Regions from separate parts of the Savagea faecisuis genome, predicted to be linked through region 2. Evidence: riboswitches for the same ligand, from Rfam matches in the RefSeq annotation. Region 2 holds a riboswitch; each other region holds the start of a gene.
What was found. A riboswitch is a leader RNA that binds a small molecule or an ion and turns the genes downstream of it on or off. The one in region 2 is predicted to bind magnesium.

Region 1 (11,019 bases), on a different contig from region 2:
GTGTTCATCGTTATCTCTCCTCAGTTGATCATTTCTGTTTGAACGTATGCGCTTAGTAACTCAAATGTCGCACGTAATGAATCGACATTCGTTCGTTCATTCGCATGGCTCGATTCAATGCCTGGACCGAACAATGCGTGACGCACATCATGCCCTGCACGAATCGCCGCAGAAGCGTCCGACCCGTAATACGGATAAATGTCTAAACGGTACGGAATGTTTCCGTCGACACATAATTTTTTCAAAAAGCGAGTGAGTCCGTAGTGGTACGGTCCGCTAGAGTCTTTCGTACAAATCGAAACCGTATATTCATCCGAAGCTTGTCCGTCTCCTAATGCGCCCATATCGACCGCAATATATTCAACCGTTTCTTCTGGAATGTTTGAATTCCCACCGTAGCCGATTTCTTCATTGTTTGAAATGTAAATATGTGTCGTTTGAGGCAATGTGATTTTTCGTTCTGTCACTTGTTTAACGAGCGCAAGCAGTAACGAAACACTCGCCTTATCGTCGAGATGACGCGATTTTACGAAGCCGTTATCCGTCAGTTGAAAACGCGGATCGAATGAGACGAAATCGCCTACTTCGATACCGAGCTCTCGCGTTTCTTCCGCATTCGTCGTGCGCGCGTCGATCCGAACTTCGATATGTTGCTCATCGCGCGGCAACGTGCCAGAATTCCGGTAAACGTGAACGCTCGCTTCATGCATTAAAATTGTACCGGTATACGTTTTTGACTCTGTATGAATCGTACAATATTCCCCTTCTACGGCATTCCAATTGAATCCTCCTACCATCGCTAATTTCAAACGACCGTCACTTTTTATTTCTTTCACCATCGCGCCTAGTGTATCGACATGCGCCGTTAATAAACGGTGGCGCGTATCGTCTTGACCTCGTAATGTTGCGATGAGTGCTCCTTTGTTCGTACGTTTCGTTTCAACGCCAAATGTTTCGAATTGACGTTCAATCTCCTCCATGACCGCTTCCGTATATCCAGAAGGGCTCGGTATTTCGACTAAACGTTGTAATGTTTGAAGTGTCCACTGTTGATCAAATTGCATCGTCACATCAAACTCTCCTTTCTTCACTATCTTCTTATTATAAGCTCATTTTTTCGAGTCGTCACTTCTATTTTAAAACAGAACGGACGAGCGGAAGTTTTCCTTTATAAGGCGGGTACGCAATTTTCGGTGCGATTGTCGTACTTTTTCGCATCATCGATTTCGCATGTGTAAACGTCTCGATATTGGCATATCCGTGGTAACGTCCCATCCCGGATGGTCCGACACCTCCGAACGGTAAATGAATATTGCCGACATGCGACAATGTATCATTAATACAACCGCCTCCAAATTGTGTATACGTCGTAAAGTAACGAATCGCTCGTTCATCTTCACTAAACATGTACGCGGCGAGGGGTTTTTCACGCAAGCTAATAAGATGTACCGCCTCCTCTAACGTTTCATACGTTAAAATCGGCAAAATCGGACCGAACAATTCATCTCGCATGAGCGCATCACGTTGCGTGACATTCGTTACGATCGTCGGTGCGATGTATAAGTCCTCGCGGTCGACAGCTCCTCCTACAAATAATTCACCTTTCGTTTCACGGAGTAAAGAGACGAGTCGTTCCCAATGGTGCGGTTGCGCAATTCGCCCGTAGTCTTCACTTTTCTGTGGATCTTTCCCATAAAAGCGGACGAGCACTTTTTCCAGTGCCTTCGTCAGCGCCTCCGCTTTTGACTCATGAACGAGCACATAGTCGGGTGCGACACACGTTTGCCCGACATTCGTAAATTTCCCCCAAATGATGCGTTCTGCTGCGATATCGATTTTCGCTGTTTCGTCGACGATGACTGGGCTTTTTCCACCGAGTTCTAACGTGACCGGCACGAGTCGTTCTGCCGCGGCTTTCATGACAATTTTCCCTACTTTTTGACTGCCTGTGAAAAAGATTTTATCGAAGTCGGCATGAATGAGCGCATCCGTTTCTTTTACAGCCCCTTGGACGACGCGTACATATTGAAGCGGATAAATTGATTCGAGTAATTGCTCCACGACTTTCGCTGTTTCTGGCGCTTGTTCAGAAGGTTTCACAATCGTCGTATTCCCTCCTGCAATCGATCCAATGAGCGGTTCCATCACGAGTTGGAACGGATAGTTAAACGGGCCGATAATTAAAACGACACCGTACGGATCTCGAACAATCGAACTCGTCGCCTTTTGTAAATAAAGCGGCGTTTTCACCGTTTCAACTTCGAGCCATTCATCTAAATGTTTAATCGTGTAATCGATACTCGCCAAAACAAAACCAATTTCTGTCACATACGATTCAAAGGCCGACTTCCCTAAGTCTTTTTCGAGCGCTTCTAAAATGAGTTCTTCTCGTTGTTGAATCGCCTCTTTTAATTGGATTAACATCTTTTTCCGAAACTCGATCGGGTACGTTAATCCTCGCTCAAAATAGTGACGTTGTTCTGCAATATACGTTTGTACGTCCATCGTCATTCCCCTCTCTTTTCTTTCTCTTCAGTGTATCACTTCTATGCGTCATTCGTCGAAAGGAAACATTGACATTTTTGCACTTCTCGCCTATACTTTTTGAATGTTTTCTTTTCAAGAAAGGAGAAAAAATGGTGCGCTCATTTCAAACGAAACGACTTCTTCTATCTTCGATTCATCCGAGTGATGCGATTCATTTGCTTCCGATTTGGGCAGATCGAGATGTCGTTCAATTTATGAATATCGAACCGATGCATTCCATCGATGAAGCGACAAAGATGATTACGCTTCTTACCGAACTAACGCATGAACGAAAAGCAGCCCGCTACACGATTTTTAGAAAAGATATGCAAGTAGCGATCGGTTCCGCTGGTTTCAATGTGATCCAAGATGGCGAAGCGGAAATCGGATATGAGATTGGAAAAACTCATTGGGGTTTAGGCTTCGGAACAGAAGTGTTACACGCTTTGGAAGAAATGGCGTCGCTCTATTTTAACCTCCATTACTTATACGCATTCGTCGATTTAAAAAACGAACGGTCCATCCATCTTTTAACGAAACTCGGATATGAAAAACAATCGACCGAGCAAAACGGCTTGCAAAAATATACAAAAAAGATCGAAGCATGACGCTTCGATCTTTTTTAATCCCATTGTTCTCGTTGCATATCTTCTTGAATGAGCTGCAATTGAAAAGCATCGATGACGAACAGTTCATACGGATGCTGTTCTTGAAATCGTTCCGCCGCTCGTTTTGTAAATTTTGGAGAACCTTCATTCTCTTCATCATACACGAATAAAATCCCGTCCGAATTTTCGAATAAAAACTCATCTTTCTTTTGAAATTGCCACGGTCCTGCATACGGTCGATTCGTTAAATATGTGGAAAAGTCCGCCTTCAACACCATCTCTTCAAACTTCGCTTTATTCGTTTCATTCCAACGTTCTTCCTGTCCTTGAAACGGGAGGAGTACCGCATATTTTAAATGCGTATACTCTTCCTTCAACTCACGAACGACATCACACGTCCAAGCTTCGACACCGAGTTGGCCGCTCACGATGACCCATTCTAACCCTTCATCGAGTTGGGCTAACAACTGTTGACGCAATGCTTCTTTAATGATTGGAACCCCTGGATGCGTTTCGTTAAAAATTCCGAGTTCATGCGGACGATATCCGGTGACGACGAGTCGTTTAACCAAGTATGTCTTTCATCTCCGCAATTGCCGCTTTTGCTGTATTTGCAATCGTCATATCGTCCATCGGTGGGTTATGAAGCCCAGCGCGCACGTCGCGATACATTTGTTGAAGCGGGTTTGACATTTGTAAACTGCGTGCACCGACTAAACGCATCGCACGATCTACGACAGAAAGCGCACCGTTTGTCACCGTATATTTCGCAACGGCCATTTCAGTCGTCACATTTTCTTTACGTGCATCATCATCTAAAATATCTGCTACTCCGTACAATAAATGACGCATTTGCATCAGTTCAATATCCATTTGCCCGATATGTTGTTGGACATTCGGTAACTCGCAAATCGGTGTATTAATGCTATTCGGTTGATACGTCACAGCGAAACGAAGCGCTTCATCACGCGCCGCTTGTGCGATACCTAAGTAACATGCTGGAATGTGGAGTGACCACGGATTCAATGCATCGTTACGGCTTTTCGGATCGCGCTCTACGTAGTAAGCATCCGACACTTCGACGTTTTCTAACAATAAGTCATGGCTTTCTGAAGCACGCATACCGAGCATATCCCACGTTTCAATGACCGTTACACCTTCCGCCGCTTTCGGTACGAGGAATGTGCCGATCTGTTGCTCTTCTTCAACCCATGCAGAAACGAGGAAATATGTGAGGACAGGAGACATCGTCGTAAACGATTTACGTCCGTCAATTTTCCATCCATTATCCGTACGCACTGCTACTGTTCCAGGCTTTCCACCACGTGTCGGGCTTCCTGTCGCCGCCTCACTCAATGCGCGGTTAATGAGAGCACCGTTTCGAATTTCATCTGCTAAAAACTGCGTCATTTCATCGTTCCACAATTTTTTATCGAAAATCTCACCTGAAATTCCTTGATGCCAACCAATCGACAAAGCTGTTGCGCTATCCATCGCGCCGATCGTCTCTTGAAACGATACGAAATCACGCATCGTCATGTCATTCTCACCGAGTGCTTTCTCCATCGGAAGACGTGTATAGCCCATTTCCACTAATTGTGCTACGTTACGTTTCGGGAATGAAGAATTGCGGTCGTTTTCTGCACGATGTTCTTTAAATGCTTCTGTCTGTGCTTCTAAACGTTCCACCCACTCGCGTTGAAATTCATTCGTCATCATCATTTTCTTTGACATTTCGCCACCTCAATTCATATAATCGTTTCCTACAATACCATAATTATTGAAGCATCATGTAGTATTTTCATCATAAAATTCATCTTTCATTCTTAATTTTTTCACTAAAATGTAACAATGTAAGCTTTTCAACATTTTTCTTCTTTTGTTTTCATTTAGGTGTTTACTTTTAAATAAAGCTGTGTTAATATATAAATTGTGCTTCAGATGAAGCCATCCCAGAACTTTGATTCCGTAGCTCAGCTGGGAGAGCGCTACCTTGACAGGGTAGAGGTCGCTGGTTCGAGCCCAGTCGGAATCATACTTTAAAAAGAGCCTTAAACGTTGATATAATAGCGTTTAAGGTTTTTTTATTCGATATCAAAAAGGTAGTTTATAGATATTAAAAGGAAAATTTTATCATCGTGTGCATTTCGTGTGTAGATCAGCCGATAAATTTTGCGTTTCCCGATAAGTTTTTAATTGTTTTTATGAAATTTTTTATAATTAAGTTATAATTTAAATATAATTTTATTCATTCGAGTGACTTCTTTCCCCGCTGCCATTTGCAGGGCTGGATGAGCTCGCACAACACCCTTTCCCCGCTACCGTTTGCAGGGCTGGGGTGTTTTTTATAAAGAAAGAATCCTTAAATATGAGAATATTTTTAAAACATGAATGCCTATACTCATAAGAACAGTATAGGCATTCTTTAACTTTAGATTTTCACTTCTCTCATATTACATCGTTTTATTCTTGCCGGAAGTTTGAAACGTTCTATCTTGAACAAGACCCAAGTTCAGCTTAAACGAAACAACCAGTCCCCGGTAAAATACCGAAAGCTGGTTGCTTAATACTTTAAGGGGAATTCCCCTATGTTTTATTTTGTTTTTTTACCGAACAAAAAGTAAGCAGCCGGTCCGACGAATTTTCCGAATGTGACGACTGGTGTCCAAATTAATTTATTCCCAACTTTAAATTCTTTCTGCTTCGCAACATCTTGAACCGCGTATAACGTAATCGCTGTTTCCGCTGCTTTCACTACATTGTTCATCATCGTATTTTGTTTTTTATGTTTCGCCATTTTATATCCTCCTCTTTCTTCCTTATTCATCATTTCCACCATTCCTTCTATTTTAAACAATGAAAGTCCAAATAACTGAAAAAATCCACTTATTTTTAGTTAAATTAATGCGTAGCACTCCTTCATTTACTACTTATATGATATTTTTTAAAAAATTTACAGAACATTCATATTGTTATAGAATTTCAGATATTTTTATGATATGATTTTAAAATATTATTGTTTAGGGGGAATTACATGAAGAAACAGTGGTGGCTTGGCGTTATGTTCGGTGCACTTATGCTCGTACTTGCAGCATGTAGTGGCGGATCAGATAATGAAGAAAAGCCGAAAGAAGAAGGACAAGATTCAGAAGAAAGCGCAGAAGGCGGAGAACTCGTCATCGGGAACTTGCTCGACGTCAACACGTTAGACCCAGCCGGTTCAAACGACGTCCCTTCAGCAGCGGCGCAAGCGAGCATTTATGAAACACTCGTGTACCGCGATGAAGAAACATCTGAAATTACAGGTGGACTTGCGACAGAGTGGGAACAAGTCGATGAATTAACGTGGCGCTTTACAATTCGTGATGGAGTTACATTCCATGACGGAGAAAAATTAGATGCCGCAGCGATTAAAGCGAACTTAGACCGCGTGCGCGATCCTGAAGTCGCAGCATCAGCAGCATTTTTATTCGAAATGATCACAGAAGTAACAACACCGGAAGATATGGTCGTTGAAATGAAAACAGACGCACCATTCGCTCCATTATTATCGAACTTATCACACGGAGCTGCAGGTATCGTGAGCCCGAAAAGCATCGAGGAAGATTATGCCGCGATGAAAGAAGGCAAAATGGCAGGTTCTGTCGTTTCAAACAACCCAGTCGGTACAGGTCCATTCAAATTTAGTAAGTGGAAAACAGGAGACTACGTAAAATTAGAGCGTTATGACGAATACTGGGGAGAGAAAGCGAAAATTGACTCTGTTAAATTCGCCGTCATCCCAGAAGCAGCAACACGTGAAGCAGAACTTCAAAACGGCGGAATCGACATTAGCATTCCAATTCCACCGACAGACGTCGCTTCATTAAACAACAGTGATTACGCAAGCGTGTTAGAACAAACGTCGACACGTATTACGTACCTCGGATTCAACGTAGAAAAAGAACCGTTCGACAATGTGAAAGTACGTCAAGCAATCACATATATGCTCGATCAACAAGAAATTATTGACGGAGTGTACGAAGGTTTCGGCGTTCGTGCAACAGGTGGTTTATCACCAGACATTTTCGGTTTCGATAAAGATTTAACAGCGATTGACAAAGATGTCGATAAAGCGAAAGAATTAATGAAAGAAGCTGGACTTGAAGACGGCTTCAAAACGACGTTATGGACGTACACAGACCCACAAAACGTGGAAGTTGCAGTCCTTTTACAATCAACGTTAAAAGAAATTAACATCGATGTTGAAATCGAACAGATGGAATTCGGTGCATATTTAGAAAAAACAGCGAACGGCGAGCACGATATGTTCATGCTCGGATGGAGTAACCCGACAGGAGATGCGGACTACGGATTGTATTCACTCTTCCACTCTTCATACTTCGGAGATCCAGGAAACCGTTCATTCTACAAAAACGAAGAAGTCGATAAGTACTTAGATGAAGGTCGCGACAATGCGGACCCTGAAGTTCGTCTCGCTGCTTACAAAAAAGCACAAGAACTGATCCGTGAAGATGCTCCAGTCGTCTTCATCCAACACCCTCAGCACTTAGTCGGCATCAGCAATAAAGTAAAAGGTTTCGAAATTGACGGAACTGCACTTTACAACTTACGCAACGTCACAATCGAAAAATAATACAAAAATATCCAGCCCTTTTATAGAGCTGGATATTTTTTATGCGGATAATCGCTGTAATAATTGCGCGACTGTTCGACTTTGTTCCGCTTGTAATAAACGGTTCGCCAATTGTGCTGATGTCGATAATTGTTTGAAATGTTCAATCCAATTTAAACGCTCTGTGCGCTTCTGTTTCGCTTCGAAGACGAGATGTAAGTAAATCGGCTTCTCAATAAGTCGCGCCTCATACAACTCATCGGCAACTTCATGTACTTCTTCCCCTAAAGCATACGTGAAATCGTAACGCGCTATTACTTTTTGCCAGACGTTTTCATCTTTTTCCCCGCGATCATCATATTCTTCTGTCACTTTAAATGATTTTTCTCTCTCATCTCTCGCCTTAATTCGCTCTGTTTTCCTCAAACGATATGGCGAATTTGTCGGATATAGACCGTGAATTCTCACTACAATTCCCCCTTTTTCCCAATTCCTTTTCACTTTACATCGACTGAACAGAAACTTTCTTTAGTCGTTTAGACTTATTTTATCATTTTTATTTCTCTTTATTCATTATCTCAAAATAACAACCACGAACAGTTTTTGTTCGTGGTTGTTTTATTTGTCGCGATAACAATGTGGACATGGCTTATAAATCATCGGATAAAGTTCTACATAATCTTCATCGGTCATTTCCATGTTGTTTGGGTGTATAAAATTCACTTTACATTCTGGTTGAATCGCATCTTGACGATGGACAACTTTACGATTCCCTGTATTCACAATAAATGTAGCCACATGCATTCCCTCCCTTTCCTTATAGGTTAAAGCGAGAATAAGAAATTTGCAAATTTTTCACACTTTTTACTATTTCGATATAATCATAACCTTTTAATTGATGAAAAATGGTGTTGACAATTATTTTTTTCGTTGCTAAGGTTGTAGCTGTGATTGAAACTAAATAACAGTTCCTCGTTAGGTGAGGCTCCTGTATGAAGATATGCTACTGCCCAGAAACGTCCAAAGACGCCAACGGGTCAGCAGGAACGATCGAGTTAAGGTCGTTTTTAATGTAGCTGTAACTTTACTATGTCATACAGTGCTAAAGCTCTATGAAGGAGGCGTTTTAAATATTCCTATTTTTAATAAATGACGACGCATTCGCTCGTTTATTAACGTATGCTTTTTTTAGGACACCCTTCTTCGGACGAGGGGTGTCCTTTTTCGATTCAAAAATGATCAATGGAGGTGGTGGAATGGACATTCCGAGTTGTAGGTTTAGGTTCAGAGTATTCAAAGTATTCAGGTTTTTAACTAGGAGCAATATCCATTTTGCCCCCTTCATTGCGGTGGATATTGCGTAAGGAGGTTTACGCAATGGTGAAAAAACAATTTAAACTCGAAACGACAGGAAGCTTAATGGATCGCGCTTATTTAACGCTCCAAGAAAGCTTTACCGTCGAACAAGCGGTGCAATACGTCCGCGACAACGTAGAAAATAAAACGAATATTCATTACTTATATGTGACGGATCAAGACGGGATGTTAAAAGGTGTCATGTCATTACGTGAACTTTTAAGCGCGAGTGGCGAACTCCCATTGAATTCTGTTATGACGACGAATGTCAAATCGTTACCGACGGATCTCGACCAAGAGAAAGCAGCGAAAATTTTCCAAAAATGCGATTTCGTTTCAATGCCTGTCGTGAACGAGTTTCGTCAAGTTGTCGGTGTCGTTCACGTCGAAGATATTTTAGATGTTATGGAACAAGAAGCGACGGAAGACTTCCACAAAATGGCACCCGTCTCTTCTTTAGAAGTGAGCTTAAAAGATGCGAAAGTGACAACTTTATATCGCAAACGTATCGTTTGGCTCGTCGTACTCGTCTTTATGAACGTCTTTTCAGGTGCTGGAATCGCCCATTTCGAGGATGTTATCGAAGCAAATATTGCACTCGTCTTCTTCCTTCCTCTCCTCGTAGATAGTGGCGGTAACGCAGGTAGTCAGGCGTCGACACTCGTCATTCGTGCGATGGCAGTTGGACAAGTTCGCATGACCGATTGGTTGAAAATGTTCACGAAAGAAATTTCAGTTTCTATTTTACTCGGTGTGACGATGGCAGCAGCAGTTGCAGGCGTTGGTATGTTCCGCGGTGGACCTGAAATTGCATTAGTCATCGCATTAACGATGGTCGCAGTCGTCATCGTCGGCAGCTTAATCGGAATGAGCTTACCGTTCATCTTCCGCAAATTAAACTTAGACCCAGCAACAGCTAGTGCTCCACTCATCACGTCAATTGCAGATATCGTCGGAGTACTCATTTACTTCTCAATCGCAAGCACATTATTATCTCTATAAAAAAAGATTCGGACTTATCGTTTACCCTCTTATAAATAAGTCAGTGTACGAAGGGCTTTCATGCGCTTCGTACACTTTTTCTTCATTTTGACAGATTCTCTTTTGAATTATACAATATTTTGGGCGCAACTCGCGCTACAATTTGAGTCTCTATAGACTGATTTATAGGAGGTATGTCGACGATGTGGTTCATCTTTGCGGTTCTCACAGCATTCGCTTGGGGCGCAGCTAATTTATATTATAAGAAAGGTTCTGACCCTGGAGACCCGACGAGTCACTTAAAAATCGTCGTCATGATCGGTTTTGTCATGGGGATTCATGCCGTTTCTTATATGCTCATTAAAGGCATTACATTCGATGTATGGAATATGGTGTTATATTTCCCTGTATCGTTCATGTATATTTTATCGATGACATTAGGTTTTGTCGGCTTGCGTTATATCGAGCTATCGATCGCCGCTCCCGTTCAAAACTCGGCTGGGGCTATTACAGCGATTTTATTAATGATATTTTTCCCAACATCTATTTCAGCACTTGAAATTTTCGGTATCGTCATCGTAACAGCGGGGGTCATTATGCTCGCTCGTTACGAACAAACGCATGATCACGAAATTATGTTACAGAGCGGGGAAACATTTGACCCTAAATATAAACTCGGATTTTTAGCGATCACTTTCCCGATTTTATACGCTTTAATCGACGGAGTCGGCTCGTTTTTAGACGGTGTTTACTTAGATAAAAAACAATGGATGAGTGAAGATAATGCATTGCTCGCTTACGAATTCACCTTCCTCATTTGTGCGATTCTCGTCTATTTATATTTGAAGTTCATTAAAAAAGAAGACTTCAAAATCTTCAAGCAAAAAGACCGTGGAATTGCCGCTTTACTTGAAACAGCTGGACAATTTTTCT
Region 2 (11,019 bases):
AAACGATGAGTGGAATATCTGTCAATCTTTCTCTTAATGGTGGAATTTCAATCGGGATGACATTTAAACGGTAGTACAAGTCTTCGCGAAACTCTCCCGCTTGTACCATCTCTTTTAAATTACGGTTCGTCGCTGCGATAATTCGAGTATCGATTGGAATCGCTTCTGTCCCTCCAATTCGCTCTACTTCACGCTCTTGCAACACACGTAATATTTTCGCTTGAATGTTTAAAGACATTTCACCGATTTCATCTAAAAACAATGTGCCATTGTGAGCCATTTCGAACTTTCCTTTATGGCCACCACGCTTCGCTCCAGTGAAAGCTCCTTCCTCATAACCGAAAAGCTCTGATTCGATTAAATTATCTGGAATTGCAGCACAGTTGATACTGACGAAGTTGCCTGCTTTCATAATTCCCATATCATGAATCGCTTTCGCAAATTGCTCTTTTCCAACTCCGCTCTCCCCAGTAATCAACACGGTCGCTTGCGTGTCACTCGCACGGATCGCGATATTTTTCGTTCGTGTAATAATTAAACTATCTCCCAAAATATCATCGAAACGAACGATTGAATTTCGCTCTTCTTCACTCTCCCAATTGATGTGAAGTCCTTCCTTGTCTGTCACTTCTAGCTTTTGCATGCGCTGGACAGCTTGATAAATTTCAGCAACCCCTTCATACAACAGCATCCCGACAGCTCCGACTACTTTTTTATCGCGCCAGATTGGCAAACGGTGAACGACTAAATTATGTCCCCCTAACACGTGCGCTTGGCTTCGTTCAGGTACCCCTGTCTTTAACACGACAGGTAAACGTGTATTTTCGATAACGTCCGCTGCTCGCTTGCCGACCGCTTGTTCTTTATTCAGCCCGACATAGCGACAGTACGCATCGTTCATGACACGAATGATGCCGTCATTATCAACAATCACGAGTCCTTCATAAGCGAGATCGAATGTTAAACTGTACCAATGTTCCAATTCTTGTAGACGTTTAATTTCTTGTACAGCCGCCTTATGATAATCGTGACGCACAGCTTGATCGACGACGCCGATTAACGTATAGTCCGTATCGACCACATAGCTCGGCACTGTTTCGATATGCATCATCTTTTCATTTTCCATTACGTAAGCGAATGTTTTGCTCATCCATTTGGTGACTGAGTCTGTTTGATCTATTTGCTCTGCACTTTGCAACGCTTGAACATACGTCTTTAAATTGAAAACACCGATAATTTTATCATCTTGAATGACTGGCAATTCATTCAATTCAACTTGCATAACGAGATGAATCGCATCTCGAACGATACTCGTATGCTGAATCGTTAAATAATTACGACGCATCCAATCTTTCACTTCGGTCTCTTTTTCAAAGGCAAACATATCATCACCAAACCTTTCTATTTACGCTGTGAAAAATGAATCGACAAACGCCTCCGAAACGTCTTCTAAATTTTTATATTCATATTGTGGATTTTGATCTTTGTCGATGACGACTGAACGAATTCCTTCGTAAAAATCTTTATGCTTTAAGAAATTTGAGCCGATGTTTAATTCCATCGCTAAACAGTCTTTCAACGACTTTCCTTCTCCACGTTTTAATTGTTCTAACGTTACTTTTAACGAGACAGGTGATTTCCCTTTTACGATGCTTGCTGTTTTTTGAGAAAACTCATCGTCGGCACTTTCAAGTGATGCGATAATATCTTCTACCGTCTCTTTTGCGAAATGTTCGTCGATGGCCGCGCGTTGTTGTTCAAGCTTCCCTTCTCCGTCGAATGTTGCTCGAACTTTTGCGATCGCCTGCTCAACGACTTCTTTCGCTGAACCGCTTGAAAAGTCAGCTTGCTTTAAATCTTCCGTTAAAGCTGATAAGTTTTCGCTCAGCACATATTCATCTGCCACTTTCGCATAAATCGCATCTTGTGCACCGATCGTGCTCGCTGATAATGCTAAGTAACGTCCAACTTGTCCTGGTGCTTGATTTAAAAAGTAAGATCCCCCTACGTCCGGGAAGAAACCGATATTCATTTCAGGCATTGCCCAACGTGTCGTTTCTGTCACGATACGGTGACTTGCTCCTTGTGTAAGTCCGACACCGCCACCCATGACAATTCCGTTTAAGTAAGCGATGATCGGTTTGTCGTATTCTGCGATTGTTAAATCAACATCATACTCAATGTCAAAGAAGTTCATCGCCGCTTGACGATTTTCTTCTGATTCTTGTGCCGCATGAAGCATTTTGATGTCTCCACCTGCACAGAGCGCACGTTCTAAGTCGCTACGCAACAATACAGCTTGCACTGAATCATCCGTCTTCCATTCTTCTAACGCCTTTTGAATAATTAAAAGCATATCTGTATTTAATGAGTTTAACGCTTTCGGGCGATTTAAAATTAATTCTCCAAGCCCGTTCTCATGTTTTACAACGAGTACTTCTCCCACAAAAATCCCTCCTTATTTATGCTTGAATTCAGCTGCACGCTTTTCGCTGAACGCTGTAACGCCTTCTTTCGCATCTTCCGTTAAGAACAATTCTGCGAACATTTCACGTTCTACTTTCAATCCTTCTTCTAAGCTTGTCGCTAGTCCTTCTTGAACTGCCTTCATCGCACGAGAGATCGATGTGTTACTGTGAGCGCTTACATAAGATGCGGCCACTTCTTTCGCTTTTTCGAGCAATTCTTCCCCTGGAACGACGTATTGAACGATGTGTAAATCTTTCGCTTCAGCTGCACTAATGTGACGACCTGATAAAATTAAGTCGAGTGCTACTGCTTCATTTGTCAAACGTGCGAGACGTTGCGTTCCTCCAAATGCCGGAATTAGCCCTAAGTTCAATTCAGGCAATCCTAAAATCGCTTTCTCACTCGCTAAACGAACGTGACATCCTAATGCAATTTCAAGTCCGCCCCCTAATGCTGGACCATTCACTGCTGCGATCACTGGTTTGCGTAACGCTTCAATTTCATCGCATAACGCTTGTCCCGCTTTCGCCATATTTAATCCATTCTCATCGTTCCCCATCGCTGGAATGAATTCTTTAATGTCCGCGCCCGCTACGAAAAAGCGTCCTTTTCCTGTGATGATAATTGCATGAACATCGTCTTGCTCACCCAATTTTCTCACTTCATCTCGCAACTCTTGAATAACGTGCGAAGACAGTGCGTTCGCTGGTGCGTGATCAATCTCCAATACTGCAATATGATTTTCTACTGTTACATTTGAATATTCACTCATCATACTTTTCCCCTTTCCAGTTGATTTGCCTATATAAGTAATGCAAGTTGTATGCCAATGTCTAAATGATAGCGCTTTCAACATTTTTAAATTGTAAAAACGACTATCTGTATATACAATTATACATTATTGTATAGTTTTGTACATACACATTTTTACACTTTATGCTCATTGAACATGTTCACTCTACATTGTTCTTCATTTCACTTTTAGTTTGTCTAAACAACAATTTTAGACAAATAAAAAAACGAACGTTCGCAACGTTCGTCGGCAAGAGATCAAGCAACGGGTGGCAATATAATGTAATAAATACTCGTAAAGAAAACAAACATAATGAGAACTGCAATATACGCTTTTTTCGTTTCGAATTGTTGAGTCGCTTCCAACGCCTTAACACAAAGTAAATAAATCCAAATGAGAGCTACGAGCGCTAATCCGATATGAAGCATCGTTAACGTCCCGCCACTCGTAAATGTAATGAACGCTGGCATCGCAAATGCTGCCGGCAAAAGAGCTATGCTCGTCACGCGACGAATGATGCGTAAAATGCCCGCTCCGCCAAACCCACGCGCAGCTGCCCAAAGCAATAAAGAAAAAACAAATACCGTTAGCCATACCGTAATAACACCGACACCTACGAGCAGTAGCGGCATTAAAACCGTGCGCAATAACGGTGATTCTAACGCCTGTACAGTTTCGAGATTTTGATAAATGGAAAGCCCTCCGTATATAGCTCCGAGCAATCCGATAAGGAAAATGCTCCACTTTCCCATTTTTTCAGATTGGCTAAATTGCGCCATCGCTTCTTTATCTAAAAATAAACTTCTTTTAATCGTTTGGAGTGAGTTCATTGTTTCCGCCTCCTTTTAATAGAAGAAAAGGAGAATTCGATGATGTGCAATCACCGAATTTCTCCATTTTCATTATAAGTTCCAAGGCATGATCGCCCATGCGAACACCGCAATACTTCCGACAACGATAATCACCGCAGCTACCATACTATTGTAGCGCGCTGGGTTAACTGTTTCCCAGCCGTGAATACGTTCAATTAACTCCGCATCTTCAGTTTTCGTTAAATATTTTTGAAGTCCTGGCATACGGTTCGTAACGTATGACACGACGATTAATAAAGTGAAACTGATCGGTACGGTAAACATCGCCCCCGACAACCCTAAACCATCCGTCATCGCATGGCCACTAATGACGATTGAAGGGAAGACGAACGGTGATACGACGATGTAGACGATTCCACCGATAATTGCGGCAGACATCGCACCGAATTTATTCGCCTCTTTCCACCAAACTCCTGTAACGATAAGTGGTGCGTTCGTTACGGCTGCCAATCCGAACGCCCATAAAATACTAACGACTAAGAAATCAGGTGGGTTAAATGCTAAGACGACACTGACAACACCACCGAGTGCGATCGAAATATAACCGAGACGTACTTTTGATTTATTCGCTAAATGCGGACGCAATGTCGAAACGATATCTTGTGAAATGAGTGCCCCAATCGCAATTAAGTTTCCACTTAAAGTAGAAAGCCCTGCTGATACAGCTCCCGCAATAACGAGTGCTGTCACCCATTCTGAGTTATACACAAGGTTCAAAATAATCGTTAATTTATCTGCATCTTCTACAGAAATTGGATTACCTGTCGTTTCTGTAAAGTAAACACCTGCGAACCCCATCGCATATGTCGCCGAGAATACGACTCCTAATACTAATGCGAACCAAACCATCGCTTTACGCGCACTTTGAAGGCTAGATGCCGTATACACACGCATCGCTAAGTGCGGTAAGCCGAGTGATCCGAATGTCAATGCTGGAATAATAGCGAAATACCATTTCACAGAATATTGATAGTCAAAGAAGTTCGGAACTGCTTCCAACATCGTCGGTACCATGTCTGCATATAGAAGTGGTGGGAAATACCAACCCGATCCACCCATCGCTTTCATAATAGCACCGAGTGGCACGACGAACATTAATGTAATAATGACCATTTGAATCGCCGCGTTATTCGTCGCTCCAGACATTCCACCGATTGTAACGAACCCGATGACGAGTAAACCACCTGCGACAAGTCCGACAAAGTACGGAATTCCAAGCAATGTTTCAAACGCTACTGCAATTCCGATCATCTGACCTAAAGCGTACATAATTTGAACTAAAATCATAAAGAGTGCTGCGACGATCGATGCTCGAATTCCGTAACGTTCACGAATAAAGTGAGTCGGTGTAAATGCACCCATACGTCGTAAAGAGGTTCCGTAAATAATTGTAATTAAAGGAATCGCTAAAATTAATTGAATCCACATAATAACGAATGGAACTTTCATATTAAGAATAAGACCTGTAACTCCTAAAAACGTCGCGATACTCATATAAGTAGAAGCCATCGCTAATCCGTTCGTAAATGCACCGACGCCCCCGCCTGCTGCATATAAATCTTCTACCGATTTACTCGAACGGTTGGAAATATAACTAACGACATAGAATAATAAAAACGTTAAAGCTACAACGACAATCCCGATAATCGGATTTTCAAGCTGCCATCCATTTTCCCCCATATTAGTTCACTCCTTCCGACGATTTCTTTTCCGCTGCTTCCGCTCGTTTCATCTCATTTTCACGTTCGATCGCTTCGTCAATTTTATTCCCAATTGCTCCCGCAATAATCGTTAAAATTAAAACGCCGAACCAACCAGACAAAATCGGGACGATATACATCACTGGAAACCCGAAGAGCATCGCGTCTGTTGGAAACATCGCAAACAATAAACCAGAGTGACCTACTACTAAAAAGATAGCTGACATAATAATCGTGAACCACACTTCTTTTTGATACGCATTCATATTCTATTTCCCCCTTTTATCTCATTTGTAGCGTTTCACCTTCCAAAGAAGAAAAGAAGTGCCCATTCCCCAATCGACCTTCTCCTCTCATTTATGTTCCCCAACACAAATAGAAAGCGCTTACAAATAAATGTGAACTTATTACTTTCTCATTATAACTACCCTCCTCTATCTACTCTCCAGATCCTTTTCTGTCGACACTTCCCTTTATTATGTCTAGACAGTCATTAAAGAATACTGGAGTCTATCGCTAACAGCGAAAAAACCTTTAATCTCGCATGACAACTTGAATTTACAACACATTCTAAAATAATGCAAGAGCTGTTTTTTCTGCTTGAAATAGCAAATACGCTGCTAATATGAGTGAAATATACCTCACTACTAAAATGTTGTCAAATACTTTTTTATACTTTTTATTCCATTTCCTTTCCTAAAAAAACATTGATCGACCATAAAATTTCAGACACTTTTATACACAAATTTATATTATAGACATCTTTTTTAAACATGTCGTTTTTTAACTCGATAAACTAGTCCGACAACTTTTTGTTATTTTGTTCGTTTCGTCTAACTGAAATACACAACTTTGTTTACTTTCTACAAAAATTAACGGATTTTTTTACGACTTACACTGTTTTTTTACATATTTCATTAGACAATTGTCCAATTGCTCGTTTTCATTTCTTTTTTCTCTCATTTAGACAACTATGTATAGAGTGTTCTTTGATTTCATATATGATAAGTCGATTTGATATTATATTTATCTCCTATTAAACTTTTTAAAATAGGAAAAATAATTTTTAAAAAAATAAAAATCCGTAAATGATGGAGTATATTCTCTCCATATTTACGGATTTTCATATCTTTGTATTGGATGATCCATACGCTTACCCCTCTGTTGCGACTAACATCGGCGCAACTTCCATAGCTTCTGCTGCGATAAATGGAACAACTTGTTCGTTGTAGCGTAAAAAATCTTCTCGATTCACTTGAAGTAGTTGAAATTGTGCGTAGTCTTTGCGCACTGTTTCAAAATGTGCCCAGCTTGTTGCTGTCGCTTGTGAAACGTAAGGTAATTTCATCGCTGCGCGTTGTGAGCGAATGTTTTCATTACGGATGCACATATATACTGTATCGATTGATGTCGTTGTAAATACTTCATATAAAAATTCGGATTTTGCCATTTGGTTTAATCCTTTACCTTGAAATTCTTTGCCGAGCCAAGTTGCTAAAAAGCCGCTCGTACCATGAATATCGAATAAATTAATTGTTCCTGCTGGTTGCTCATACGCGTCTAAAATGACACGTGAAATGAGCTCGCCACGAAGTTCTGCTTCGATTGTTTCACGATTCACATTTGTGAACTCTTCCAATGAATACGCTTTGTGGCGAACGAATGGTAACACTTCAGGATGGCTCATCATTTCGTAAAGGCACTGTTGTTCGAAATGATTGAGGATACGTTTTTTGAGCATAATGATAACCTCCCGGTGTGAACAGAGGTACTTCCTCACTCACACATTGTATTTGATTGTTGTTTGTATGATGGTTGGACCTACTGGCCGGCAGTTCTGAATTATCCCTCATGTTCACCCCTCCTTTCGAACAACAAAAAACGCACCTCCACAATTGAAGGCACGTCGAATTTAAAATGTCTCATAGACATTTCTAAGATCAACCCTCAATCGTTGAGCTTTAGCACTGTATGGCATAGGACGAATCCAGCTACATTAAAAACAACCTTAAATCGATTGTTTTTGCTAACCCATTGGCGTCTGTAGACGTTTCTGGGTAGCAGCGTATCTCCATACAGGAGCCTCACCTAACGAGGTTTGTATTTTATGTTGTTAGCGGCATAAGACCGTTATTTGTCTATGCCCAATTTTTTATTTTTTAAACTTGTTTCGTTCACTTGGAACAATCTAAATTTACATCGATTCCAACATTTCAACAATGCACTTTAGACCTATTTTATATAGTTATTTGTGCTCATTTTAACTACTTTATATTGACAGATAATTCTGATTGTTAGTTGTATGTAAATTCTGACCTTATCGATTCAAAATGAACTGACTCTAGTCGTTTTTTCTGTTACGATGTATAATTTGTTCATTTCATTCCAACGAGAAAGAAGTGTATAAAATATGAAGAAAACTTTAACGATTGCTGGCTCAGATACGTCAGGCGGCGCTGGAATTCAAGCCGATTTAAAAACATTCCAAGAACATGGAACTTACGGTATGACTGCGCTCACTGTCGTCGTAACGATGGATCCAGAAAAATATTGGGCACACGGTGTATACTCATTGCCGACGGATGTTTTACAAGCTCAAATTAAAACAGCGCTCTCTACAGGGATCGACGCGATGAAAACAGGAATGTTAGCGACAGAAGAAGTTATTCAAATCGCAGGGGAAGCGATCCAACAGTCTGGAACTTCAAAAGTAGTCATCGATCCTGTCATGGTATGTAAAGGGGAAGATGAAGTGCTCAACCCTGGAAATACCGATGCGATGATTCAATACTTACTCCCACATGCGATGGTTACGACACCGAACTTATTTGAAGCGGGACAGCTAGCGGGCAGGAAAACGCCAAAAACGGTTGAAGAGATGAAAGAAGCAGCAAAACGCATTCATGCTCACGGACCGCAAACCGTCGTCATTAAAGGAGGACGTTCACTCCCTACTGAAAAAGCGACAGATTTATTTTATGATGGTGAGGCATTTTACGTATTAGAAAGCGACGTCATCGATTCTCACTACAATCATGGGGCAGGATGTACATTCGCAGCAGCGATTACTGCAAACTTAGCGAACGGCCTCGCTGTTCAAGAAGCGGTCGTTCAAGCGAAAGCATTCGTCGCAGCAGCCATTCAAAACGGTTGGAAATTAAATGAATATGTCGGACCTGTCATGCACGGGGCAGCTCGTCATCACGCGCTTCCTGAAGTGACAATTCGTCCACTCGACTAACATCAAGTGCGCACGCTCAACGATTCATTGAGTTTGCGCACTTTTATCATTTTATGGTGTGAAAATTCGTTATAATGGAAACAGAAAGCGAGGCGAAACATATTGTTAGAAGATTTAAATCTCACCATTTTACTCATTTTAATTGTTTTCGGATTTTTAGCAGCGTTCGTCGACTCAGTCGTCGGCGGAGGTGGACTCATTACATTACCTGCTCTTTTCTTTACAGGCATTTCGCCAACTGCGGCACTTGCGACGAATAAATTAGCAAGTTCCATCGGCTCCTTTACGAGCAGTTTCATGTTTTTACGCTCAGGGAGGGCATCTCGATGTGAAATCTTGTTTCCTCTCTCTTTCTTCGGTGCTATGCTTGGTGCTTATACCGTTTCCTTTTTCGATCCGAACGTCTTGAAGCCACTCATGCTCATTATGCTCGCAATTATCGCGGTATACACACTCATGAAAAAAGATTGGGGTAGTGTCACTCAAATGAAACATTTTTCGACAAGTACTGCCCTCTTATTCGCTGGAATTATCGCGTTTATCGGATTTTATGATGGATTTTTAGGGCCTGGTACAGGTTCGTTCCTCATGTTTGCATTATTGTGGCGCGGCTTTGACTTTTTACAAGCAGCAGGCAATGCAAAAGTGTTAAATTTTGGGAGTAACTTCGCAGCGCTCCTCATGTTTATGATGCTTGGGGAAGTGTTGTTCGTTTACGGGCTCATTATGGGAGCTGCACAAATCGTCGGTTCCATCGTAGGATCTCGCTTTGCGATGAAACGTGGGAGCGGTTACGTTCGAATTTTATTTATCGTCGTCACCGTCTCTTTACTCGCGAAACAATCGTGGGATTATATTTCTTCACTATGAAGACTTTGTAACAGTTATGTAAAGTTGTTGTAACGTCTCTTCCCTTTTCTATTCCGCCCTCTATACTAAATGTATCTTTGAATCGAGGAGTGAATTCGTATCGTGGAAGTCGAGTGGCAAGGGATTATTTTTCAATTTTTAGGTGGGCTCGGTATTTTTTTATTCGCCATTCAGTTTATGGGGGATGCGCTTCAAAAAGCAGCGGGTGACCGGTTACGAAGCATTTTAGATAAGTTTACGACGAATCCGTTTATGGGTGTGCTCGTCGGAATTATCGTCACCGTGCTCATTCAATCGAGTTCAGGAACAACCGTCATTACGGTCGGACTCGTTAGCGCGGGGTTTATGACATTACGTCAAGCAATAGGTGTCATTATGGGTGCGAATATCGGAACGACGGTCACCGCATTCATCATCGGATTAGATGTCGGCACCTACGCCCTTCCGATTATGGCTGTCGGATCGTTTCTCATTTTTTTCTTTAAAAAAGATAAAGTGAAAAACTTCGGGGAAGTGATGTTCGGGTTCGGTGGACTTTTTTTAGGACTTGAAATGATGAGCAGCGGAATGAAACCGTTACGCTCACTCGATGCTTTTGCAGAGTTTACATTGTCGATGAGTGATAATCCGATTCTCGGTGTCATCGCCGGTACAATCTTTACATTGATCGTCCAAAGTTCTAGTGCGACAGTCGGGATATTACAAGGATTGTATGCGGAAGGCCTCGTCGACTTGCAAGCCGCTCTACCGATTTTATTCGGAGATAATATTGGGACGACAATCACGGCAATTTTAGCTGCTCTAGGAGCATCGATTACTGCGCGTCGTGCTGCGGCAGTCCACGTACTGTTTAACTTGTTTGGGACCGTTATCTTTTTAATTTTACTCGTGCCTTTTACGATGTATGTCGAATGGTTGGCAGCACTACTCGCACTGGAAGAAAAAATGCAAATCGCATTCGCTCACGGTTCATTCAACGTTGCGAATACGATCATTCAATTTCCGTTAATCGGCGTTTGGGCAATGATCGTCACGAAATTAATTCCTGGAAAAGATGTGACGATTGAGTATCAG
Region 3 (11,019 bases), on a different contig from region 2:
GTAAACATTTCTTCCCCTCCTGTAACTTTTTTATACGGTTTCCGTATATACTATTATAACGAAAGGTGTGAGGCAATTGGAAAACATATACGCTCATTTAACAGGAAAACTTTCCCCTTCCTATACGAAAGTGCTGAAAGTAAATGCAGTTCTTGAATTCATCGTAGAAATTCTTGTCGTCGGAATTTTATTAGGCGTGAGTTATTATTTTGATTGGTTCAACTGGATTAATATCGTTTTATACGTCATCGGCGCACTCATCATTCTCGATAATGTATGGGATTTTTTCTTTCAATCTAAATTTACCGTCGTCAATTGGGCATATGAAGTCGATGAACAATACGTTCAATTAAAACGCGGTCGTCTCTTCGAACATTATGAAATGATTCCGATGACGAAAGTACAATTCGTCGCGACGAATCAAGGACCTATTTTGCGCAAATACGGATTATACACATTGCGCATCGGCACGATGGGCTCAGAACATACAATTCCAGGTCTCCCCGAAGATGAAGCATTACGTTTACGAGAGGAAATTGCCCACTACGCTAAAGTGAAGGAAGTGGAAGTGTAATGGAAAATAGACGCTTTCATTTTTTATCAGTCATTCTTCAAATTGCTTCCTTTTTTAAAAGTTGGTTTTTCCCGCTCCTTCTTATTTTTGTTTTCAACTTTAACAATGATGCGTTATTGTGGACAATCGCTCGCTACGTGGCGCTATTTTTCATCGTTTGGAGCATCATTGAAGCGATATTAACGTGGCGGACGACGACGTATCGTTTTGAAGAAGAACAAGTCGTCTTAAAACATGGCATTTTTTCGAAAACGAGACAAACGATCGATTATGATCGGATTCAAAACATTCAACGAAAAACGTCCGCGCTTCATAAAATACTCGGTTTAACGACATTGACGCTCGAAACAGGCGCAACCGGTGACGATGCTTCCATTGAACTCGATGCGATTCGTCCTGAAGAAGCGACAGAAATCGAGCGCAAATTACACGCTAAACGAAAACAAGTTCCATTCGGTCCTCAACTACCTAGCGCACAGTGGGATATGCGATTAAGTGAGGCAAGCGAACCGGCTATCGAATTCACTTCGAAAGAACAGCGTACACTTCATTTCGAACCGACAGAGCGCGATACCGTTCGAGCGACATTCGCATCGCTCAGCTTTTTCGCCCTCATCCCAATTTTAGCGACATTATTTTTTAAAACGATCGACTTATTCAAATTAGAAGATCAAGCGAGTCGTTGGGTCGATTTATTCAGTGGGAATTGGTTACTCATTACTGCAGCTTCTATCGCTCTTTTACTTATTTCACTTGTATTCGGACTCATTATTACGTACTTCCGTTTCGGACGCTTTATGATTGAATCAGACGATGAACGCGTCTATATTCAACGAGGTATTTTCTCGGAACAATCGTTCACGATGAAAAAGAAAAATGTACAAGGGATTCAAATCGAACAAACATTTTTAAAACGATTGCTTAAACTTTCCCAAATTAAATTAATTAGTGTCGGTAAAATAGGAGACATCGAACAAGAAGCAAATTCCCTTTACCCTTTCTTGCCCGTAAAAAAATCAGCATCATTACTAGCTGATATTTTACCCCAATTTGCCATTCAACCGACATTAGAAAAATTACCGAAAAGCTCTCTTTGGATGAAACTGATCCGCTTGCCGATTTTTGCAATTATCGTGTTTATCATCATCCACTTTTGGGGTAAAAGCTACTGGTGGGGAGCGCTCGCGCTATTCCTTACGTACGCAGGACGCCTACTTGAATATATATTTACACGATACCAAATCGACGGTGAACATATCATATTAAAAACAGGTGCTTGGACGACCGAAACATTTATAACGAAACGAGACTTAATTATCGAAATTGAAGTGAAACGTTCCGCTTTTCAAAAAATGTTCGGACTTTGCACCGTCGTCATGACGAACCGTTCAAAACCGATTCACGTTCATACGATTCAAGATGTTCCGACAGACTTTGCGGAAACATTTATCCATTGGTATGCAAACCGTCAAGTAGAAACTCTTGAAAGTTGACATTGATGGTATTCTTTGGTATATTATTAGATGTGCTTCAATGCACAAGCCCTCGTTAGGTGAGGCTCCTGTATGAAGATAAGCTACTGCCCAGAAACGTCTAAAGACGCCAACGGGTCAGCAGGAACGATCGAGCTAAGGTCGTTTTTAATGTAGCTGGTTTTCGCCTATGTCATACAGTGCTAAAGCTCTACGAAGGAGGTTATGGAATCTGTTTTCTGATTCGCTTTTTTAGCGATTCAGTCACTATGTCATGTAACATCCTTCTTCGGAGGGATGTTTTTTGTTTTTTAGAAAGGAGGTTATGCAAGATGACGCATTACGAAATGATTTTCAAATTATTTTTCGCCCTCATACTCGGTTTCTTCATCGGACTCGATCGACAGCTCAAACATAAACCACTCGGCATGAAAACGTCGATGATTATTAGCGTCGCGAGCTGTCTCATTACGATTGTATCGATTCAATCCTTTTTGACTTATGCAACACCTACTTTCCGCAATATGGATCCGATGCGCCTCACTGCTCAAATTGTGAGTGGAGTCGGCTTTTTAGGTGCTGGTGTTATTTTGCGTCGCACGAATGATGTCATTTCAGGATTGACGAGTGCCGCACTCATTTGGTCTGCTTCCGGACTCGGAATTGCAGTAGGCGTTGGCCTTTACTTAGAAGCGACATTCGCTGTTATTTTATTCATTTTATCCGTAAACGTCTTACCGTTCATCGTGAAACGATTCGGCCCGAAACGATTGCGTGAACGTGAAATTGCGGTACAAATCATTATGAATCCTAATTCAAAGATGACTGAATTACTACAATCAATCGAAGGAAAAACGACGAGTTTAGCAGGCAATATGAGCAAAGATTTAACAGTCCGAAAAATGCGGATTCAAGATATCGAAAACGGTCAACAAAAAATTAATCTCGTGCTCTCCGCACCTGAAGATGAATATACGACCGAAATTTACTACATGTTTAAAAAAATCGATGACGTCATCGGTGTGAAAATCGAACGTTTATAGGAGGTATTCCAATGAATTTAACAATTAAAAACTGGGAGGAGTATACATATTACTTAACCATTTATTTAAAAGAAAGCCCTTCACAATTTCTCGTCGACTTTGAGCAATTGCCATTACACTATCAATTAAAGTACTTTAAAGAACTAACGAGAGAACGTCGCCAGCTTTTTTACGGAATTGTCTCGAGCGATCTCGTCTCTCAAATTTTCGGGAAACTATCGATTGAGCATCAAGCGATCATCGTCGAAGAACTCGATAAAGAATTACGTTCTAAAATGTTCAAACAACTGCGAACAGACGAATTCGTCACATTGCTTGAACAAGTGAGCCCAGAAGAGCGTGAATCCTTTTACACATTGCTTCCTGAGAAAAAACGAGCGCAATTGGAAGAGATTTTATCGTATGACGAAGACTCGGTCGGCTCTATCATGACGACGGAATTCGTCTCCATTTCAGAAAACGCAACAGCGGATGAAGCGTTACAACATATTCGTAACGTCGCGAAAGACGCGGAATCGATCTATTACCTTTTCGTCGTCAATGACGATAATAAATTGATGGGTGTCCTCTCTTTGCGCGAATTACTCGTCATTAAAGATGGTGCGACACCGCTTCATTCCGTCATGAAAAAACAAGTCATTGCCTTACATCCACACGTCCATCAACAACTCGCCGTCGAAGCGATTTTCGAACATGACTTACTATTGCTTCCTGTCGTGTCGATGACGAATGAACTGATCGGTATCATTACCGTCGATGACATTGTTGACGTTAACGAAGAAAGCAAAAAGCAGACGAAACCGCGCTTTTCTTTCACGCGCCTTTTCTCCGCTTTACTGTAATAAAAAAACGTCCGCTCCTTAAAAAGAGTCGGACGTTTTTATTAGAGGAAATGTTTGACGATTGGATATTGATACACTTCGTCGTTCATCGTTTTAATCGCGCCAATAATCGGTACTGCAATTTCTACAATTCCGAAGAAAATTAAAAATGGAATCCCGATAATGAACCAAGAGAAAAATGTTGAAACGGCGATACATATCCACATAATCGCGTTAAAAATCATCGCTTGTACGGCGAGTTTTTTCGTTAAAGCGTCGTCTTGTACGAAATAAATGATGAGCGGTCCTAAAAACGGTACGAACAGTGCACTTAAATGTAAAATGATTCTTGTTCCTTTATCTTGAGAAGTCATGTTGATCACCCTTTTCTCTTTTACTTTGTATCTTATATACGAATAGATTCTCAATTGGTTTCATTTTTCCTTTACTTCTTTTCAAACTTTTTCGTATACTACAAGTAGTTCGAATTTCGAAATAATAAGGAGGAAATAGATTATGGTTCAACAATTACCCTCACGTGACCAAGTTAAACTGGAAGAAACGTGGAATTTACAAGATTTATTCGCTTCGGAAAAAGAATACGAAGAAGCGATTGAACGTTTAACAAAATCGGTCCAAACATTTCACGATGAATACGTCGGAAAAATGAAGGATGCTTCTTCTGTCGTTACAATCGTTCAAGCGTATGAACAAGTGCTCATGCAATTCGTGCCAATCGGAGCATATGCGAGCCTCGCTTCAAGTGTCGATGAAACGAATACGGAAGCTCAAATGCGTGCCAGCAGCTTCAGCCAACTCGCTTCTCGTCTTGCGAGTCAATTATCATTCGTCGAAAGTGAACTTGCGGCATTAGAAGAAAGCGTTTTACAACAAGCGATTGAACAAGAGCCGACACTCGCTACGTATTTAAATGAAGTGATTGCCTTTATTCCTCATCAACTTCATCCCGAAGTCGAAAAAACATTAAAAGCATTCGGTTCAACATTTAGTTCACCGTACAGCTTATACAATACGACGAAACTCGTCGATATGACGTTCGAGCCGTTCCAAGTGAATGATGAATCTTTCCCTTTAAGCTACGTCTCTTTCGAAGGGGTATGGGATTCCCATCCGAACTTAGAAAAACGTCGAGAAGCGTTCCGCGCCTTTTCAAATAAATTACGCGACTACCAACATACGACAGCGAAAACATACGATATGCACATTCAACGTGAAAAAACAGAAGCATCGTTACGTAAATTCGATTCGGTCATCGACTACTTACTATTCGACCAACAAGTCGACCGCTCGATGTACAATCGTCAAATCGATGTCATTATGGAAGAATTAGCACCGCATATGCGAAAATATGCAAAATTATTGCAGCGTGTTCACGGCATTGAACAAATGACATTCGCTGACTTAAAAGTACCGCTCGACCCGAACTATGAGCCAACCGTTTCAATCGAACAGTCGAAACAGTACATTTTCGATGCGCTTTCGATTATGGGAGACGACTATCACACTATGTTAGAGCGCGCTTACGATGAACGTTGGATCGATTTCGTACAAAATATCGGAAAGTCGACGGGAGCATTTTGTTCAAGCCCGTACGGCAGTCACCCTTACATTTTAATTTCTTGGACAGGTAGTATGGAAGATGTTTTCGTCCTCGCACACGAACTCGGACATGCGGGACATTTTTACACGGCTCATCAACATCAAAGCTATTTCAACGCTCGCCCTTCTCTCTACTTTATCGAAGCACCGTCTACGATGAACGAAATGTTAATGGCGAATCATTTATTGAAAAATTCAACTGATCCGCAATTTAAACGTTGGGTCATCTCATCTATCGTATCGCGCACGTACTATCATAACTTCGTGACGCATTTATTAGAAGCGCATTACCAACGTAAAGTGTATGAACTCGTTGATACAGGTCACAATGTGAACGCGAGCTTGCTCAATAAATTGAAAAAAGAAACATTACAACAGTTTTGGGGAGACGATGTCGTCATCGATGACGATGCGGCGCTCACGTGGATGCGTCAACCTCACTACTACATGGGCTTATACCCGTACACATATAGCGCAGGATTAACGATTTCGACAGCTGTTTCACAACGTATTTTAAAAGAAGGCGAACCGGCTGTAGAAGATTGGTTAAACGTCTTGCGTGCTGGTGGAACGAAAACACCTGCACAACTCGCACAAATGGCAAAAGTCGACATTACGACAGATGCGCCACTTCGTGAAACGATTCAATTTATCGGTTCATTGATTGATGAACTGATCACATTAACAGACGAAATCGAACAAGCTTAATGAATGTGAGGAACGAATTTTTCGTTCCTCATTGTCGTTTTCAACAATTGTCTGTATACTTTGGTCAAACTAAAAAAGCAGGTGACTTTTATGAAACAATCGAAACGATTACAACAATTACCAGAACATTTCTTTTCCACACTCGTCGGCAAAGTGGCCGAACAAATTGAAGCAGGACATGACGTCATTTTACTCGGACGAGGCAATCCTGATCAACCGACTCCTCCCCATATCGTCGAAGCGTTAAAACGGGCAGTAGACGTTCCTGAAAATCACGGATACTCGCCTTTCCGAGCACTCCCTGAATTAAAGGAAGCCGTCGCTAAGTTTTACAAAAGAGAATACGACGTCACGCTCGATCCTGAAACAGAAGTAGCTGTTTTATACGGGACGAAAACAGGACTCGTTGAAATTCCGTTCGCTCTACTAAATGAAGGGGAAACGATTTTATTACCAGACCCAGGTTATCCTGACTACTTATCTGGGGTCCATCTCGTCAATGCGACATTAGAAACGATGCCACTCCTTGAAAAAAATCAATTTTTACCCGATTATGCTTCGCTTCCTGAACGAGTGAAAGAAGCGGCTAAAATGATGTATTTAAACTACCCGAGCAATCCGACAGCAGCTGTCGCACCGCTCTCGTTCTTTGAAGAGACTGTCGAATTTTCGAAAGCTCGCGACATTATGGTCGTCCACGATTTCGCTTACGGAGGTATCGGCTTCGACGGTAAAAAACCAGTGAGCTTTTTACAAGCGGACGGAGCGAAAGACGTCGGGATCGAAACATATTCGATGTCGAAAACATTTAATATGGCAGGATGGCGTGTCGGATTTGCGGTCGGCAATGCACAAATGATTGAAGCGATTCATACGCTACAAGACCATTTATTTATCGATATTTTCCCTGCCATTCAACATGCAGCTATCGAAGCGCTAGGTGAAGACCAATCTGCCGTAGACGAACTCGTCGCCATGTACGAATCGCGACGCAATGCATTCGTTCAAGCTTGTCAAGACATCGGTTGGAATGTTCACGCGCCAGAAGCGTCATTTTTCGCTTGGTTACCCGTTCCCGCTCCTCATACGAGCGAATCATTCGCAGACCTTTTATTAAAAGAAGCACATGTCGCTGTAGCACCAGGGCACGGCTTCGGAACATATGGTGAAGGATTTGTGCGCGTCGGACTTCTTGAAAGTGAAGAACGACTCGTCGAAGCTGTGCAACGCATCGCTAAACTTCAATTGTTTTAAACAAAAAACGAAGTCTCCTCGCGAGGAGGGACTTCGTTTTTTAGCGTAATTGATGAATCCGTTCAAACATGCGGTCCGCATACGTTTCATCCATATAGTTGTACTCATCCATAATTTTTCCTTGTCGGTTCACTAAAAAGAAACTGACACTATGAATCACTTGATCTGAATGGTCGGGTTTTTGAACGATCGTGCGGAAACTTTCTCTCGCAAACCGTTCGATTTCTTCCTGTGTATATCCTGTAATCGCATGCCAGTTCGATGGATCATCCGTGAACGCCTCGACATATTGTTTCAAAACAGCAGGCGTGTCGATCGTCGGATCTACCGTGAACGAAACGAACTCGATATCGAGTCCTTCTTCTTTCGCTCGTTTTTGCAATTTTACCATCTCAGCAGACATGGGGGGACAGACGGTCGTACAGTTCGTAAAGACGAAATCTGCCACCCATATCTTCCCTTCTAATTGCTCCATTCCGAACGGTTGATCGTGCTGATCGACGTACGTAAATGGTTGAATTTGATGCCCATCTTCCGGTGGCGCACAGCCAACGAGAATGAGCGATAAACTAATGACTACTCCCCACGCGAATTTGTTCACGCTTCTCCCTCCTCAAACTCAATCGTTACCGTCGTTCCTACTTTAGGAGAACTCGTAATTTCGAACGTTCCATTGTGGAGACGTACAATTTCTTTAACGATTGATAATCCAAGTCCAGTGCCTCCCGTCGTCCGTGTCCTTGCCTTATCCGTGCGGAAAAAGCGTTCGCCAATTCGATGTATATCTTCTTGTGAGATCGTCACGCCGCCATTCGTTACACGATACGTGACATGATGCTCATCTTCTTGTAATGACACTTTCAATACGCCATCTTCCGCCGAATATTTAATGGCGTTGTCTAACGTATTGTAAAACACTTGTTGCAAACGTTGCGCATCTCCAGACATAATGATATCTTCATCGATATTCGTCTGTAATGTCAATCCTTTTTGCGCAATATGAATCGAAAATAGTTCGAGCGTATCTAACAACAATTGCGCGAGCGCAATCGGCTGTTTCTCCAACGTATACATATCTTCTTGAAGATGATTTAACTCGACTAAATCCGTCATCAATTTATTTAAACGTTCGGTCTCTTTTTGAATCGTCACTAAATATTGTTTCGCTTCTTCAGGCGATTCATAAATATTGCTCTCCAATGCATGTGCGTATCCGCTAATGTACGTAAGCGGTGTTCGCACTTCATGCACGATATTCGACGTGAACTCTTTTTTTCGTTTCTCTTGTTCTTCTAACGACAAACTCATCGCGTTAAATGCGTTCGCGAGTTGACCTACTTCATCTTCACGATCAAGTTGCAAACGGCTCGAATAATTCCCTTTCGACACTTCTTTCGACAACACTTGAAGCTGTCTGAGCGGCTCGAACATCGATATCCAAACGCGATTGACGATTAAAAATAAAAGCAAGAAAAACAGCGTCCCGACAAATGCGAGTAGCGGAATACTTTGCTGGAAGACGACTTGAATCGTCGCTAATGGGATGTACATGTAAATAAATCCGACGAGTCCTTCTTCCATTTTAATCGGGAAAATCGCTCCTAATATTTCACGGTCCAATTCTTCGACATATCCATTTTTCACGACATACGTCCCTTTTTCTAACTGTTCGCGATCTTCATCGTCGATTAAATTTTCGTAGTTAATTTGATAAGGAAAATACGTCGATAACTGTTCTAAATCGTCTACCGCAATAACTTCATATTCTGAAATGACGTTGAACCATTGGATTTTCTCGATAATATCGTCACTTAAATCGCCGTAATGGTAATGAGAAGCTGTCCGTTGTCCTTGATAGACGAGCGATTCTTCAATGCTTTTCAAATAAAGTTCTGAGTATAAAAAGTGGATGAAGAAAAAGGAAAATAAAATCGTAAATGCGACGCTTACGACGAACATGAGCAATATTTTTTGACTTAAATTTAATTTTTTCATCATTAGCCTTCTAGCTTGTAGCCAATTCCCCAAACCGTTTCAATCATACTTCCAGCGCTCCCCATTTTTAAACGGAGCGTTTTAATATGCGTATCCACCGTTCGTTCGCTACTTTGATGATCTTCTCCCCATACGAGGTGAAGCAATTGCTCACGCGAATAGACGCGTCCTTTATTTTTCGCTAAAATGTTAAGCACACCGAACTCTTTCAAAGTAAGGGAAAGAGGCTCTCCATTTAATGTGACCGTGTGCGCATCGTTATCGATGACGATCGGCCCTACTTTTAACGTATCCGTCGTCGGCTTATCATTGTAAGAACGACGCAATACTGACTCGACACGCGCTAACAGTTCGCCTGGTAAAAACGGCTTGACGATATAGTCGTCTCCCCCTAATTTTAACCCTTGAATTTTATCCCATTCTTCTCCTTTTGCCGAAAGGAAGATGAGCGGAATGTCCGCGATGTTTTTCACTTCGCTTGCGAACGTGAAACCATCCATGTAAGGCATCATTACATCGACGATGAACAAATGGGGTGAAAATTTTTCAACGAGCGATAATGCATGTGCCCCATCCGTCGCTTCTACAACGGTATACCCTTCTTTTTCTAAAAAAGTGCGAATGAGTTTTCTCATTTGCGCTTCATCGTCTATAATCATAATTGTGTAACGTTTCAAATTAGACACCTCGTCTTTCAAATTTTGTTACGATATTACGATTTTCACAAAAAAATGTGAAGCTGGTGTGAAACAGACTTCACGAAGGAAACGTTTGTTCATGTTACTATCGTATCATGAAAATATTTAAAATCGGAGGAATTTGTTTGAGAAAATTAAGTTGGTTATTCGCGCTACTTACGATCGTTTTAGTCGCTTGTTCAAATGATTCAAAAGAGGTAGTGGAAGAAGACTTCATTCCTGAAATTATCGAAGTCGACTTGCAAACACCTGAGCGAGTCGAAGCAGGTGAAACAATCACATTACGCACTGTCGTCACACAAGGTGATGAAACTGTCGATGATGCGGACGAAGTTATTTATGAAATTTGGGAAGAGACGAATAAATTAGAAAGTGAAATGATCGAAGCTGTACCAGAAGGTGATGGAATTTACACGCTCGACTACACTTTCGGTGAAAAGAGCGTCATGAACGTACAAATTCACGTTACTGCTCGTGGTATGCACAATATGCCTGTCAAACAAGTGATTGTCGGTGAAGGGAAAGAGTACGAAGAAGTAGAAGAAACAGCGTACGCTGCTTACGTCCAAACCGATGATGTTGAAAGTGGAAAAGAAGAAACGCTCATCGTTCACATTACGGAAAAAGGAATCCCGAAAAACGAATTACCTGCGACGTTCATTTTACATTTTGATGATGCAGAACCTGTTGAGTTGGAAGTGACGAATGAAGAGCGCGGTGAATATCGTGCCAACTATACATTCCAACAAGCTGGTTTCGCTAAATTGGAAGTCGTCGTCCCGGTAGAAGATGCGACATTCCGAGCGATGCAGACGATCAATGTGCGCTAATGTA

Region 1: linked by a shared signal. The riboswitch ahead of mgtE (magnesium transporter) and the one ahead of ACFQ0V_RS04375 (GNAT family N-acetyltransferase) in region 2 are both predicted to bind magnesium.
Region 3: linked by a shared signal. The riboswitch ahead of ACFQ0V_RS04965 (MgtC/SapB family protein) and the one ahead of ACFQ0V_RS04375 (GNAT family N-acetyltransferase) in region 2 are both predicted to bind magnesium.

What each region holds. Positions count from the first base shown of each region.
Region 1 is NZ_JBHTJF010000022.1:43,838-54,856, reverse strand. It holds gene ACFQ0V_RS05045 (UDP-N-acetylmuramoyl-L-alanyl-D-glutamate--2,6-diaminopimelate ligase) at 1-8, opposite strand, end outside; gene ACFQ0V_RS05040 (M42 family metallopeptidase) at 21-1,064, opposite strand; gene ACFQ0V_RS05035 (aldehyde dehydrogenase) at 1,132-2,505, opposite strand; gene ACFQ0V_RS05030 (GNAT family N-acetyltransferase) at 2,640-3,134, shown strand; gene ACFQ0V_RS05025 (SLOG family protein) at 3,149-3,706, opposite strand; gene ACFQ0V_RS05020 (acyl-CoA dehydrogenase family protein) at 3,699-4,868, opposite strand; tRNA gene ACFQ0V_RS05015 (tRNA-Val) at 5,097-5,169, shown strand; gene ACFQ0V_RS05010 (PLD nuclease N-terminal domain-containing protein) at 5,728-5,931, opposite strand; gene ACFQ0V_RS05005 (glutathione ABC transporter substrate-binding protein) at 6,169-7,770, shown strand; gene ACFQ0V_RS05000 (hypothetical protein) at 7,810-8,217, opposite strand; gene ACFQ0V_RS04995 (hypothetical protein) at 8,368-8,547, opposite strand; M-box (ykoK) riboswitch at 8,714-8,877, shown strand; gene mgtE (magnesium transporter) at 9,127-10,107, shown strand; gene ACFQ0V_RS04985 (EamA family transporter) at 10,281-11,019, shown strand, end outside.
Region 2 is NZ_JBHTJF010000019.1:37,965-48,983, forward strand. It holds gene ACFQ0V_RS04345 (sigma 54-interacting transcriptional regulator) at 1-1,384, opposite strand, end outside; gene ACFQ0V_RS04350 (enoyl-CoA hydratase/isomerase family protein) at 1,406-2,446, opposite strand; gene ACFQ0V_RS04355 (enoyl-CoA hydratase-related protein) at 2,459-3,244, opposite strand; gene ACFQ0V_RS04360 (YIP1 family protein) at 3,520-4,092, opposite strand; gene ACFQ0V_RS04365 (sodium:solute symporter family transporter) at 4,165-5,814, opposite strand; gene ACFQ0V_RS04370 (hypothetical protein) at 5,816-6,100, opposite strand; gene ACFQ0V_RS04375 (GNAT family N-acetyltransferase) at 6,988-7,575, opposite strand; M-box (ykoK) riboswitch at 7,774-7,937, opposite strand; gene thiD (bifunctional hydroxymethylpyrimidine kinase/phosphomethylpyrimidine kinase) at 8,245-9,075, shown strand; gene ACFQ0V_RS04385 (TSUP family transporter) at 9,178-9,945, shown strand; gene ACFQ0V_RS04390 (Na/Pi cotransporter family protein) at 10,048-11,019, shown strand, end outside.
Region 3 is NZ_JBHTJF010000022.1:32,069-43,087, reverse strand. It holds gene ACFQ0V_RS04980 (isochorismatase family protein) at 1-8, opposite strand, end outside; gene ACFQ0V_RS04975 (PH domain-containing protein) at 77-574, shown strand; gene ACFQ0V_RS04970 (PH domain-containing protein) at 574-2,067, shown strand; M-box (ykoK) riboswitch at 2,112-2,275, shown strand; gene ACFQ0V_RS04965 (MgtC/SapB family protein) at 2,379-3,089, shown strand; gene ACFQ0V_RS04960 (CBS domain-containing protein) at 3,101-3,931, shown strand; gene ACFQ0V_RS04955 (DUF4870 domain-containing protein) at 3,973-4,284, opposite strand; gene pepF (oligoendopeptidase F) at 4,427-6,238, shown strand; gene ACFQ0V_RS04945 (pyridoxal phosphate-dependent aminotransferase) at 6,329-7,492, shown strand; gene ACFQ0V_RS04940 (SCO family protein) at 7,533-8,093, opposite strand; gene ACFQ0V_RS04935 (sensor histidine kinase) at 8,090-9,487, opposite strand; gene ACFQ0V_RS04930 (response regulator transcription factor) at 9,490-10,164, opposite strand; gene ACFQ0V_RS04925 (FixH family protein) at 10,311-11,015, shown strand; gene ACFQ0V_RS04920 (DUF2269 family protein) at 11,015-11,019, shown strand, end outside.